Regions from separate parts of the Streptomyces sp. NPDC001890 genome, predicted to be linked through region 3. Evidence: riboswitches for the same ligand, from Rfam matches in the RefSeq annotation. Region 3 holds a riboswitch; each other region holds the start of a gene.
The links. A riboswitch is a leader RNA that binds a small molecule or an ion and turns the genes downstream of it on or off. The one in region 3 is predicted to bind cyclic di-AMP.

Region 1: another riboswitch for cyclic di-AMP. It lies ahead of ACFYY1_RS27565 (transglycosylase SLT domain-containing protein); the one in region 3 lies ahead of ACFYY1_RS25755 (peptidoglycan DD-metalloendopeptidase family protein).
Region 2: another riboswitch for cyclic di-AMP. It lies ahead of ACFYY1_RS36655 (M23 family metallopeptidase); the one in region 3 lies ahead of ACFYY1_RS25755 (peptidoglycan DD-metalloendopeptidase family protein).
Region 4: another riboswitch for cyclic di-AMP. It lies ahead of ACFYY1_RS07455 (NlpC/P60 family protein); the one in region 3 lies ahead of ACFYY1_RS25755 (peptidoglycan DD-metalloendopeptidase family protein).

Annotation. Positions count from the first base shown of each region.
Region 1 is NZ_JBIATE010000013.1:190,890-194,235, reverse strand. Features, by position in the region: gene ACFYY1_RS27570 (FAD-dependent monooxygenase) at 65-1,222, shown strand; gene ACFYY1_RS27565 (transglycosylase SLT domain-containing protein) at 1,268-1,759, opposite strand; cyclic di-AMP (ydaO/yuaA leader) riboswitch at 1,764-1,949, opposite strand; gene ACFYY1_RS27560 (ABC-F family ATP-binding cassette domain-containing protein) at 2,480-3,346, shown strand, end outside.
Region 2 is NZ_JBIATE010000028.1:55,792-59,137, forward strand. Features, by position in the region: gene ACFYY1_RS36650 (PP2C family protein-serine/threonine phosphatase) at 1-653, shown strand, start outside; cyclic di-AMP (ydaO/yuaA leader) riboswitch at 965-1,117, shown strand; gene ACFYY1_RS36655 (M23 family metallopeptidase) at 1,129-2,211, shown strand; gene ACFYY1_RS36660 (aldo/keto reductase) at 2,326-3,270, shown strand; gene ACFYY1_RS36665 (PrsW family intramembrane metalloprotease) at 3,299-3,346, opposite strand, start outside.
Region 3 is NZ_JBIATE010000012.1:5,903-9,248, forward strand. Features, by position in the region: gene ACFYY1_RS25750 (alpha-galactosidase) at 1-1,618, shown strand, start outside; cyclic di-AMP (ydaO/yuaA leader) riboswitch at 1,916-2,072, shown strand; gene ACFYY1_RS25755 (peptidoglycan DD-metalloendopeptidase family protein) at 2,076-2,996, shown strand; gene ACFYY1_RS25760 (SGNH/GDSL hydrolase family protein) at 3,186-3,346, shown strand, end outside.
Region 4 is NZ_JBIATE010000002.1:287,692-291,037, reverse strand. Features, by position in the region: gene pcrA (DNA helicase PcrA) at 1-1,690, opposite strand, end outside; cyclic di-AMP (ydaO/yuaA leader) riboswitch at 1,939-2,103, shown strand; gene ACFYY1_RS07455 (NlpC/P60 family protein) at 2,111-3,265, shown strand; gene ACFYY1_RS07450 (hypothetical protein) at 3,326-3,346, opposite strand, start outside.

The sequences.
Region 1 (3,346 bases), on a different contig from region 3:
ACGACGTAGTACGCTCTTTCTACAGCTGTAGAAGGTCGAGGCAGGGCACGAGAGGGGACCCGGCATGGGCAACGGCGCGGTGGTGGTCGGCGGCGGCATCGGCGGGCTGGCCGCCGCGATCGGGCTGCGGCTCATCGGCTGGGAGGTGACGGTCGTCGAACGCGCCCGCACCCTCGACGACGCGGGCGCGGGCATCTCCCTGCACGCCAACGGCATGCGCGCGCTGGACGCCCTCGGTGTCGGCGCGGCGGTGCGCGCGGCCGCGCGGCCGCAGTACACCGGTGGCACCCGCACCCCGGACGGCCGCCTGCTGGCGCGCATGGACGGTGCGGCACTGGAACGTGAGCTGGGGACCCCGATCATGGGCATCCCCCGGGCCGAGCTGCACCGGTTGCTGCGCGCCGCCCTGCCCCCCGAGTCCCTGGTCATCGGGTCCGAGGTGACGTCCGTCGACCGCTCCGACGCCTCGCGGGTGCGGCTGGCCGCCGGTGACACCCGGCTGGAGGCGGACCTGGTCGTGGCCGCAGACGGGATCAGCAGCCGGTTGCGCGGCCTGCTCTTCCCGGGGCACCCCGGTGCGGCGCACAGCGGGTCGACGGTGCTGCGCGCCATCACGGAGTCACCGGTCGACCTTCGTACCGACTTCGAGCTGACCTGGGGACCGGGGGCCGAGTTCGGTCACATCGCCTTCGCCGACGGCCGGGCCGAGTGGCACGCGGTGCTCAACGCGCCCGCCGGCGTGCGCCACCCGGACCCGCTGGCGGAGGTCCGCCGCCGGTTCGACGGCTGGCACGACCCCATTCCCGCCCTGCTGGCGGCGACCCGGCCCGAGGCCGTCCTGCACCATGACGTCCACGAGCTGGTCGTCCCGCTTCCCTCCTACGTGGCGGGCCGGGTGGCCCTGCTCGGCGATGCCGCGCACGCCATGACCCCGAACCTCGGCCAGGGGGCCTGCCAGGCGCTGGAGGACGCGGCGACACTGGCCGCCGCACTGTCCGGCGCAGCGACCGTCGAGTCGGCACTCGGCCGCTACGACGCGGAGCGCCGGCCCCGCAGCCAGTCGGTCGCACGGGCCGCGCGGCAGGCCGGCCGGATGGGTCAGCAGCTCTCCCACCCGGTGGCCGTCGCGCTGCGCAATACGGCGATGCGTCTCGCGCCGTCCCGTGTCACCGTCCGCGCGGTCCTCCGCCACGCCGACTGGACGCCCCCGGGGCCGGGCTGACCCCGGGGGCGGAGCCCCGGCCGTGCGGCGGTGGTGTCGCGTGCGTCAGTACGCCCCGAAGACGTTGTCGATGGAGCCGTACCTGGCGGCCGCGTAGTTGCACGCGGCCGTGATGTTGGCGACCGGGTCGTAGCTGTCCATCGAGGTCCCGGGCACGTGGTAGGCCCGGAACGTCGGATCGATGATCTGGAGGAGGCCCTTGGACGGCGTCCCGGCGGCGGCGTTCGAGTCCCAGTTGTTGATGGCCCGGGGGTTGCCGGACGACTCGCGCATGATGTTGCGGTGGATGCTGTCGTAGCTGCCCGGGATGTTGTGCTCGGCCATGACGGCCAGCGACTCCTTGATCCAGCCGTCCAGATCGTTGGTGTACGTCGCGGACTGCGCGGCCGGTGCGGCGGCGGACTGCACCGGAGCCGCCGAGGCGGTGTGGGCACCGAGCAGCGGCAGCAGGAGGGCGGCGGCGCCCGTGCCCACGGCTATGAAACCGCGGGTCAGCGGGGTGGACTTGCGACGACGGTACGTACCCGTTGCGGACATGGTGGATTCCTCTCCGTCGCCTGCGAGGTGAGCTGTCGGGTTCAGGCTGGAGATGCCTGGCCGCACACGAGCGCGGCTTCACCCCGAGCCGTTCCGGGTTCCGGACCGGCGGCTTACCTGGGTCCCCCGCTCCTGCCGTACATGAGTGGTCGGATTGCCGGACGGCGGCAGGATTCGGCGTTCCGTCCGGATTGACGGTGACCGTAGGCGAGGAAAGCCGAATGGGACAAGACCCCAATTTCCGAATGCAATTCACCCACAAGATCGATTAACGGGAATTTCGGTAATCCACCTCACACCGCACACCCCACTCCCCTTGTGCGGAACGGGAACCCATTCACGGGGCACGGCTCCCCACGGGCCGAACGTGACTCGCGCCACGAATTCACAAAAGCGGGCATTTCGCCCCGCGATCGCCGAGGCCGGGTGACATTGCCACACCTCCGCCCGGCCGTTACAGTTTTGATGTCCTGTTGTCTCCGATCGAGGTGGACGTTGCGCATCTGAGGTTCGCGAACATCACGCCGTACGGCTTCGCCCGTACGCCCGTCACGCCGTAGCAGTGCTTCGCGCTGCCCGTGACCCCGCGTGGATGCGACCTCGGTGCAGGAGCCGTCCCTCGATCTTCAGGACCGCCGCACCTCCTTCCGCTGCCCGGTCGCCGCGTGGTGCTCGCATACGAAGCCCCCCTTCACTGCGCTTGCGAATGCGAGGAACACCATGGCGACACCCACCACCCCCCACGCCTCCCTCACCTGCTCGGCCCTGGCCTTCCGGTGGCCGGACGGCACCACCGTCTTCGACGGGCTCTCGCTCAGCATCGGCCGGGGGCGCGTCGGGCTCGTCGGCACCAACGGCGCGGGCAAGTCCACCCTGCTGCGGCTGTTCACCGGTCGACTGCGCCCGTCCCAGGGATCGGTGAGCGTCGGCGGTACCCTCGCCCACCTCCCGCAGGACATCACCCTCGACACCACACTGCGGGTGGACCGGGCCCTGGGCATCGCCGAGCGGCGCGACGCGCTGCGCGCCATCGAGACCGGGGACGTCGACGACAAGCACTTCGAGACGATCGGCGACGACTGGGACATCGAGGAACGGGCCCTGGCGACACTGGGATCGCTCGGCCTCGGCGGCATCGAACTGGACCGCACCGTGGGGCAGTTGTCCGGAGGGGAGACCGTTCTGCTCCGGCTGGCCGCACTGCTGCTGGAGCGCCCCGACGTCCTGCTCCTGGACGAACCCACCAACAACCTCGACGCGTTCGCGCGCCGCAGCCTCTACGAAGCCGTCGACTCCTGGCGCTCGGGCGTGCTCGTCGTGGTCAGCCACGACCGGGAACTGCTGGAGCGCGTCGACCGCATCGCCGAGCTGCGCACCGGTTCGGTGAACTGGTACGGCGGCTGCTGGTCGGCGTACGAGGAGGCCGTGGCCGCCGAACAGGAGGCCGCAGGACGGATGTTGCGGGCCGCGGAGGCCGATGTGCGCCGCCAGAAGCGTGAACTGGAGGAGACCCGGGTGAAGCTGGCGCGGCGCCAGAAGAACGGCCGGAAGGCGGAGGCCGAGGGCGGCCTCCCGAAGATCCTGGCG
Region 2 (3,346 bases), on a different contig from region 3:
CCCCGCACGGGGTGCGGCTGGTGGTCGGTGACGTACGGGGGAAGGGGCTCGACGCCGTCGAGACGGTGGCGGTGGTCATCGGGGCGTTCCGCGAGGCGGCCGAGCAGGAATCCTCGTTGGAGGGGGTGGCGGGGCGGCTGGAGCGGGCGCTGGCGCGGGAGGAGGCGCGGCGGGGCGGGCTCGATGTGCTGGAGGGCTTCATCACCGCCGTGCTGGCCGAGATCCCGTACGGGCTGTCCCGGGTGCGGATCGTCAACCGGGGGCACCCCGAGCCGATCCTGCTGCATTCGGACGGGGCGCTGGAGGTGCTGAAGCCCTCCGTGCCCGCGCTGCCGATCGGGATGGGGCTGGGGGTGTGGCCGGAGTGCACGGACGAGTGGGAGCTGCCGGCCGGGACGACTCTGCTCCTCTACACGGACGGCCTCTCGGAGGCGCGGGACGCCGAGGGGGTCTTCTACGATCCGGCGGCCCGGCTGCGCGGGCGGATCTTCCCGGGGCCCGAGGAGCTGCTGTCCGCCCTGACCGATGACGTGCGGCTGCACACGGGCGGCGAGACGACCGACGACATGGCGTTGCTCGCGGTCGCACGCCCGGCCGAGGGGCAGCCGGACCGGCGGAGGACCGTGCGGATCGTCGGTGCCGAGGAGACGTGAGGGGTGGGCGGAGGAATGAGGGGGTGCGGGAAACGTGAGGAGACGTGAGGTGTGGGCGGGGGTGGTGGTGTGATGGGGTGATGCCACCGTGCGTAACTGAAAGGCACCGCTCCGCATAACGTTTGACGCAACGTCAGAAACGGGGTAGTGGCTGAGGGTCGGTCAACTCGTCCGATTCCGCCCGCTTGTGCCCCGTAAAGTCCAGGCCAAAGAAGTGAACGATCAGTGGGAACGGCTTGGAATACGGCCCCGGTGTCTATTAACGTTCGATAACGCAGCGCGGTCGTCCCAGCCGTCATCAGTGGCGGCGCCGTGCGCGAGCGCCGAATTCCGCAAGGGAACCGGGGAACCACCTACATGGGGTGAATCGGACACCTGTGTCTCGTGAGAGGCAGAGGGGCCCGTAGGAGACCTTCCTGCTCCGAACCCGTCAGCTAACCCGGTAGGCGAGAAGGAAGGAAAGGAGTGCGCCCCCGTGGCGTCCAACAAGCCTGCCCCCGAGGCCCCGTCCCGGTTCGATCACGACTACGGCACCGGGCCCGAAGGCAACTTCACCGGTGGGTTCACCAGTGAGCCCGACCGTGGCTGGGACGAGTGGAACCCCACCGAGGAGTCCGTCCGCCCGGTGCGCGGCAAGCACCGCGTCGCCAAGCAGCGCAACGGGCTCGCCCGCAGTTCCACGGTGCTGGGTGTCGGCGTCATAGCGGCGGTCGGTGCGGGTGGCATGGCCTCCGCGCAGAGCAAGCCGCCGGTCTCCATCTCCATGCCCGACGCCATCACGGACAACCTCCCCGACGCCAAGTCCCTTCCCGGCGTGGGCGCCCTGTTCTCCGGCGAGTCCGAGACGGACAAGTCCGAGGTCGCGGCCGCCGCCGCCCCGCTCACCACCGCCGGCATCACCACCGCCGAGGCGGAGCAGGGCACGACGGACGCGGGTGAGGCGCTCCGCGCCCGCATCCTCCAGCAGGCCGAGCAGCAGCAGGACGCCGCCGACGCCGAGGCCAAGGCGGCCGAGGAGAAGAGGGCCGCGGAGAAGGCGGCCGCCGAGGCCCAGAAGCAGCAGGACGAGGCCCAGGCCAAGGCCGCCGCCGAGAAGAAGAAGGCGGAGGAGGAGGCCAGGAAGAAGGCGGAGGCCGCCCGGCTCGCCAAGCTCGCCGCCAGCTACGCCATCCCGACCTTCTCGTACACGATCACCTCGACCTACGGCCAGGCCGGTTCGATGTGGTCCTCCGGCTACCACACCGGCCTCGACTTCGCCGCCCCGACCGGCACCCCGATCAAGGCCGTCCACGGCGGCACGATCAAGTCGGCGGGCCTGGCCGGCTCGTACGGCTACCGCACCGTGCTGGAGCTGGAGGACGGTACGGAGATCTGGTACTGCCACCAGTCCTCGATCGGCGTCAGCGTCGGCCAGAAGGTCACCACCGGTGACACCATCGGCCGGGTCGGCGCGACCGGCAACGTGACGGGCCCCCACCTCCACCTGGAGGTCCACACCGCCGACGGCACGGGCATCGACCCGATGGCCTGGCTCCGCAGCAAGGGCCTCAACCCCTGAGAACCCCGGCAGTCCTGACGCTCACCCCCCGACGTCAGGGCTGCCGGTCTTTTGTGGGCGGCCTGCCATGAGTGATTCGGAATAGCGCGCCATCCGGAATCCGTTGATCCACTTATGACTTCTCTTCGTAAGCTGGGCCCTTCCGACCTCCAGGTCTTCCCGCTCGCTCTCGGTGGCAACGTCTTCGGCTGGACCGCCGACGAGGCGCAGTCGTTCGCGGTGCTGGACGCGTACGCCGCGGCCGGCGGCAACTTCATCGACACCGCCGACGGGTACTCCGCCTGGGTCCCGGGCAACGAGGGCGGCGAGTCCGAGACCGTCATCGGCAAGTGGCTGGCCGCGCGCGGCAACCGCTCCGACATCGTCGTCGCCACGAAGGTCAGTACCCACCCCCGGTACCAGGGGCTCGCGCCCGCCAACATCAAGGCCGCGGCCGAGGAATCGCTGCGCCGGCTCGGCACCGAGTACATCGACCTCTATTACACGCACTTCGACGACGAGACCGTGCCGGTCGAGGACATCATCACCGCCCTGGACCAGCTGGTGAAGGAGGGCAAGGTCCGCGAGATCGCCGCCTCCAACATCGGCCCCGCGCGGCTCCAGGCGTCCCTGGACTTCTCGGAGCGCGAGGGGCTGGCCCGTTACGTCGCCCTTCAGCCGCACTACAACCTGGTCTCCCGCGACACGTACGAGGGCGAGCTCCAGGACACGGTGGCCCGCGCCGGGCTCGGCGCTGTGCCGTACTTCGCCCTGGCCTCCGGATTCCTCACCGGCAAGTACCGTCCGGGCACGTCGGTGGAGAGCGCGCGGGCGGAGGGTGCCCGCGCGCACCTGGAGTCGGAGCGCGGGCAGAAGGTCCTGGCAGCGCTGGACAAGGTCGCCCAGGAGCGCGGTGTGGAGATCGCGACCGTCGCGCTGGCCTGGCTCGCCTCCCGGCCGACCGTGGCCGCGCCGATCGCCTCGGCCCGTACGGTCGAGCAGCTGCCCGCGCTGCTGGCCGTCGCGGACCTCACCCTGACCGAGCAGGAACTGGCCGAACTCACCGAGGCATCCGCCTGACCGTGCGGCCGGCCTGGTGCGGTGGCTGCTACGGCAACAGGTAGGGGTTGTAGCCGGGACCGGGACCGGGCACGGG
Region 3 (3,346 bases):
GGCCCGTGACGGCTGGCGGCTGAGCCGGCTGCACGGGCGCTGGGCGGCGGAATCGCGGCTGGAGCGGGCGGAGCTGATCCATGGCGAGAGCGTCATCTCCAGCAGGCGGGGCCACACCGGCCACCAGTTCCTGCCCTGGGTCGCGCTGGACGCCGACGGCGCCGCGACCGAGGAGAACGGCGAGGTGTACGGCTGCGCGCTCGGCTGGTCCGGGTCGTGGCGGATCTGTGTGCAGCGGCTGCCCGACGGGCTCGTACAGATCACCGGAGGCGCCGGCTACGACGACTCCGGACTGCTGCGGCTGGCGCCGGGGGAGTCGTACACCACGCCCGTCTTCGCCGGTCTGTGGAGCGGGCAGGGGTTCGGCGGGACGAGCCGCGCCTGGCACGCCTGGCAGCTGGCCCATGTGATCCCGGACGCGGAGAACCTGCGGCCGGTGCTCTACAACTCCTGGGAGGCGACGGGCTTCGACATCTCGCTGGACCAGCAGCGGGCCCTCGCCGAGCGGGCCGCCGCGATGGGCGTCGAGCTGTTCGTCGTGGACGACGCGTGGTTCGGGCAGCGGACCAGCGACCGGGCCGGGCTCGGCGACTGGACGCCGAATCCGGACCGTTTTCCCGGCGGGCTGAAGCCGCTCGCCGACGAAGTGCACGGGCTCGGCATGCAGTTCGGTATCTGGGTCGAGCCGGAAATGGTCAATGCCGACAGCGATCTCCATCGCGCGCATCCCGACTGGGTGCAGCACTTCCCCGGGCGGGCGCGGACGGAGTACCGCAACCAGCTGGTGCTCAATCTGGCCCGCCCCGATGTGCAGGCATATCTCTGGGAACAGCTGGACACACTGCTCACCGAAACTCCCGTCGACTATGTGAAATGGGATTTCAACCGCTGCTTCACCGACGCGGGCTGGCCGGGCGAGGAGTACCCGCAGAAGCTCTGGATCGAGCATGTGGACGCCCTGTACGCACTGATCGACCGGCTCAGGGCCGCGCATCCCGCGGTCGCCTTCGAATCCTGCTCGGGCGGCGGGGGCCGGATCGACCTGGGGATCCTGTCCCGTACGGACCAGGTGTGGACCTCCGACAACACCGACCCGCTCGACCGTCTCGCCATCCAGGAGGGCTTCGGCCACCTCCACCCGGCCCGGGTGATGGCCGCCTGGGTCACCGACAGCCCGAACGACCAGCTCAACGGCAGGGTCAGCTCGCTGCGCTTCCGTTTCGTGAGCGCGATGGCCGGTGTGCTCGGGGTCGGCGGGGACCTTACCCGGTGGAGCGAGGCGGAGCTGGCGGAGGCGCGGACCTGGGTGGACCTCTACAAGGAGATCCGGCCGGTCGTGCAGCAGGGCGCGCTGTACCGGCTGCGTGAGCCGCGCGGCTCGCTGAGCGCGGTCCAGTACGTCCACGGGGACGACGCCGTGGTCCTGATGTGGCTGGAGGCGCAGCGGTACGGGGAGCGGCCCCCGGTCCTGCGGCTGCGCGGGCTCGACGCCTCGGCGACGTACACCTGCCTGGACACGGGGGAGGTGCACCACGGTTCGGCACTGCTGCACCAGGGGCTGCACACCGGACTCCGGGGTGATCTCGACGCCCGGGTGCTGAGGCTCCGCCGGGGATGATGGGCGGCATATGTCCGTAATGATGGGATTTGCCTGAACATGGCCTGCTTATAAGGGACATGGGGGGCGCCTCGTGAGCGGGATCATATCCGTGACGGTGTGTGGCGACGGGAGGGTCGGGTATTCCGTGCGCCGCGCGGAAAGCCAAGATCCTTAATCCACGGAGTGTGACCGGAATTCCGCGCCGAATTCCCGGGCGTGGATTCCGGTGTGGAACCCGTGGCTTGTTCTCGTCGTCCCGACTCGCTTACGGTCACCGTCAATCCGGTCGGACCGCCTAATCCTGCCGCCGTCCGGAATTCACATCCACTCATCGCGTGGCAGGAGCGGGGGAACCAGGTAAGCCGCCGACCGGAGAAATCCGGCCGGCTCGGGGTGAAGTCGCGCTCAGCGCGGCCGGGCATCTCCAGCCCGAACCCGACAGCTCACCTCGCAGGCGCCGGAGAGGAAACACGCCATGCCCATATCGGGTAAGCACCGTCGTCCGAAGATCAGCACCATCGCCCGTGGCGTCGCCGCGGTGAGCGCCGGCGGCGCCGTCGTCGCACTGCCGCTGCTCGGTGCCACCGGCGCCCAGGCCGCCCCGGCCGCCGCGCCGCAGTCGGCCGCCGTCGCGCACGCCGCCCCGGCCGCGCAGAAGCAGGCCGCCACCACGACGTACTCCGTCGTCTCCGGCGACTACCTGTCGAAGATCGCCGCCGAGCACCAGATCAAGGGCGGCTGGCAGAAGCTGTACCAGGACAACCGCGAGGTCGTCGGCGAGAACCCCGGTCTGATCTTCCCGGGCATGAAGCTGACCCTCGGCGCCAAGGCCGCCGGCCACACCGCGCCCACCGGCGCCGGCACCGCCTCGGCCCTCCCGTCGAAGGCGCCCTCGGTGACCGTCGAGAAGGCCGCCCCGGCCAAGCCCTCCACCGCCGCCCCGGAGTCCAAGGCCCCGGCCTCCGCCCCGGCCGCCACCCAGAGCACCGGCTCCGGTTACGTCCACCCGGTCCCCGGCAACCACACCACCAACTACCGCGCCTCCGGCTCCAACTGGTCCAGCGGCAGCCACAGCGGAATCGACTTCCCCGTCGCCGCCGGTACCAGCGTCAAGACCATCACCTCCGGAACCGTCGTCACCGCCGGCTGGGGCGGCGCGTACGGCAACCAGGTCGTCGTCAAGCACGCCGACGGCCACTACTCGCAGTACGGCCACCTGTCCTCGCTCTCCGTCTCGGCGGGTCAGACCGTGACCGTGGGCCAGCAGATCGGCCTCTCCGGTTCCACCGGCAACTCCACCGGCCCGCACCTGCACTTCGAGGTCCGCACGGGCCCGGCGTACGGCTCGGACATCGACCCGATCGCCTTCCTGGCCTCGCACGGCATCTACGTCTGAGCCGAACGGCCTGGCAGCTGAGCGACAGAGCATGACCTGAGCAACACGGAAGAGGCGGTGCGCGGCGGCGCACCGCCTCTTCTGCTTATTCCCCCTTTACCAAAAACTGACCGGGTGGTCTATCTCACCACCCGTCAACCCTTTATTACGGTCGCGTAGGTCACATTCGGCGGTGCAGGATAAGCGTTTGTGGCAGACGATTCGAGAAAAAACCAACGTGGCGTCAACAATCGACAGGGCGTCATCGGGTCGTACGCGGCGATTGGCGACAGCTTCACCGAGGGAGTCGGCGACCCCGGCCCGGACGGGACCTTCGTCGGCTGGGCGGACCGGTTCGCGGTACTTCTCGC
Region 4 (3,346 bases), on a different contig from region 3:
GGAGCTCGGCGAGATAACCCGTGCGCTCCAGCACGGCCTCCAGGACCACCGCGGGGCCCGCGCCCGACTCGACGATCGTGCGCAGCTCCTCCATCAGCGTGTTGAACCGCTTGACGGCGTTGGCCGACCGGGCCGCCATGCCGTACGCCTCGTCGACCCGGCGCAGCGCCTGCGGGAAGGTGATCTTCTCGCGCATCGACAGCGCGTCGATCATGGCCTCGGCGCGCTCGCCGATGCCGCGCTTGGGCACGTTGAGGATGCGGCGCAGCGGGACGGTGTCCTCCGGATTGGCGAGGACGCGCAGGTAGGCCAGGATGTCCCGGACCTCCTTGCGCTCGTAGAAGCGCACGCCGCCGACGACCTTGTAGGGCAGGCCGACGCGGATGAAAATCTCTTCGAAGACGCGGGACTGCGCGTTCGTACGGTAGAAGATCGCGACGTCACCGGCCTTGGCGTCGCCCGCGTCGGTGAGCCGGTCGATCTCGTCGGCGACGAACTGCGCCTCGTCGTGCTCGGTGTCGGCGACGTAGCCGGTGATCCGGGCGCCCGTGCCGGCCTTGGTCCAGAGGTTCTTGGGGCGGCGGCTCTCGTTGCGCTCGATGACCGCGTTGGCGGCGGACAGGATCGTCTGCGTGGAGCGGTAGTTCTGCTCCAGGAGGATCGTCGTCGCGTTCGGGTAGTCCTCCTCGAACTGGAGGATGTTGCGGATGGTCGCGCCGCGGAAGGCGTAGATCGACTGGTCCGCGTCACCCACGACGCACAGCTCGGCCGGGGCGTCGCCCTCGCCCGCCGGGCCGACCAGCTCGCGTACGAGGGTGTACTGGGCGTGGTTGGTGTCCTGGTACTCGTCGACCAGGACGTGCCGGAAGCGGCGGCGGTAGTGCTCGGCGACGTCGGGGAACGCCTGGAGCAGGTGGACCGTCGTCATGATGATGTCGTCGAAGTCCAGCGCGTTGGCCTCGCGCAGCCGGGACTGGTACATCGCGTAGGCCTGGGCGAGGGTCTTCTCGAAGCCGTCCGCGGCCTGGCCGGCGAAGGTCTCCTCGTCGATCAGCTCGTTCTTCAGGTTGGAGACCTTGGCGGTGAACGACTTCGGCGGGAAGCGCTTGGGGTCCAGGTCGAGATCGCGGCAGACCAGGGCCATCAGCCGCTTGGAGTCGGCGGCGTCGTAGATCGAGAACGACGACGTGAATCCGAGCCGCTTCGACTCGCGGCGCAGGATGCGTACGCACGCGCTGTGGAAGGTCATGACCCACATCGCGTTGGCGCGCGGCCCGACGAGCTGCTCGACGCGCTCCTTCATCTCGCCGGCGGCCTTGTTGGTGAAGGTGATCGCCAGGATCTGGCCGGGGTGCACCCCGCGCTCCGCGAGGAGGTGGGCGATCCGGTGGGTCAGCACCCGGGTCTTGCCCGAGCCGGCCCCGGCGACGATGAGCAGCGGGGAGCCCGCGTGGACGACGGCGGCGCGCTGCTCGGTGTTCAGCCCGTCGAGGAGCGCCGCCGAGTCGATGACGGGGCGGTGCGCGCCGTCGCGGTAGTAGGCGTCCCTGGGCGGCGGGGGCCCGTCGAACACGCCCGCGAAGAGGTCCTCCGGCACCGCTTCGGGTGCGGAGTCCTCGGGGGGCGGCGGGGGCTCTTCCTCCGAGTGCTGGAGGCCGGCCAGGAAGCTGTCGTCAAAGAGGCTGCTCATCGCTTGTCGAGTCTAGGCCGCCCCACCGACACCCGGAGGCCGCATGACCAACCGCACACAGCACGGCGGACACACAGCGGGATCGGCCACCCACTCCACGTGAGGAATTCCGGGCCTCCGCCGCCCGTCGCGGCGAGGTCACGAAAATGTATCGGGCATATCGAACATCAACCTTCCCAGCGGCACCATGGGTTGGCTAGCGTGCTCGACCGGGCGGCCCGTACCCCCTTGAGGCGAACCACGCCGAGCGGGCGCCTGCGCCGAATCCGGACTGCCTCACGGGAGTTCGGAACCGGGGACCCATACGCAGCACCGGGGTGAATCGGTCCTTATCCCCCACTCGGACCGTAGGGCAGCCTTCCGTTCCGCCCGAACCCGACAGCTAACCCGGTAGGCGGTCCACGGAAGGAGATGCCGACCTTGGCATCCCATCGCAAGCCGCGCACCCGGGTGCGCACCACCGCACCGGCCGTCGGTCTCACCACGGCGGCCCTGGCGTCCGTGACCCTGCTCTCCACGCAGAGCGCGATGGCCGCGCCCGACCCGAAGCCCAGCGTCGAGGACGTCCAGAAGCAGGTCGACGACCTCTACCGGCAGGCGGGCACCGCGACCCAGCGGTACAACCAGGCGAAGGAAGCCTCCGCCACCCAGCACGCCAAGGTCGACGCCCTGCTGGACGACGTCGCCAAGCGCGCCGACAAGCTGAACGAGGCCCGCAGGACGCTCGGCACCTACGCGGCCGCGCAGTACCGCAACGGTTCCATAGCGCCGAGCGCCACGTTCTTCCTGGCCGACGACCCGCAGTCGTACTTCGACCAGAGCCAGCTGATGGACCGGATGACCAGCCGGCAGCAGAAGGCGATCACGGACTTCCGTGCGGAGCAGGCCAAGGCGTCGAAGAAGCGCGCCGAGGCGGTGCGGAGCCTGGAGACGCTGACGACGACGCAGGCCACGCTGCGCACCAGCAAGCAGGACGTCCAGACGAAGCTGGGCGAGGCGCGCACGCTGCTGTCGAAGCTGACCGCCGAGGAGAAGGCGCGGCTCGCGGAGATCGAGCGCAAGAAGGAGGCGGAGGCCGAGCGCAAGGCCCAGGAGCTGGCGAAGCAGCAGGCCGCCGCGAAGGCCGAGGCGGACCGCAAGGCCGAGGAGGCGGCGAAGGAGGCGGGGAGCGGCAGCGGTACGGGGACGGGCACCGGATCCGGAACCGGCTCGGACAGCGGCGCCACCACCAAGGCGGAGCAGGTCCTCGCCTTCGCCAGGGCCCAGATCGGCAAACCGTACGTCTGGGGCGCGACGGGCCCGTCGTCGTACGACTGCTCCGGGCTCACCCAGGCCGCGTGGAAGGCGGCGGGGGTCGACATCCCGCGCACCACGTGGGACCAGGTCGAGATCGGCACCCGGGTCGCCACGGCCGACCTGCGGCCGGGGGACCTCGTCTTCTTCTACGACGACATCAGCCACGTCGGCATCTACAAGGGCGATGGGATGATGATCCACGCGCCGAAGCCCGGGGCGAACGTGCGCGAGGAGTCGATCTACTACATGCCGATCTACGGCAGCGTGCGGCCCGCGTAGCGGGCCCGAGCACGCCGCGCCGCCCCGGTGCCCGGGGCGGCGCGGTGCGGTACGGCGGGATCAGACCCAGAGGGTGGCGAT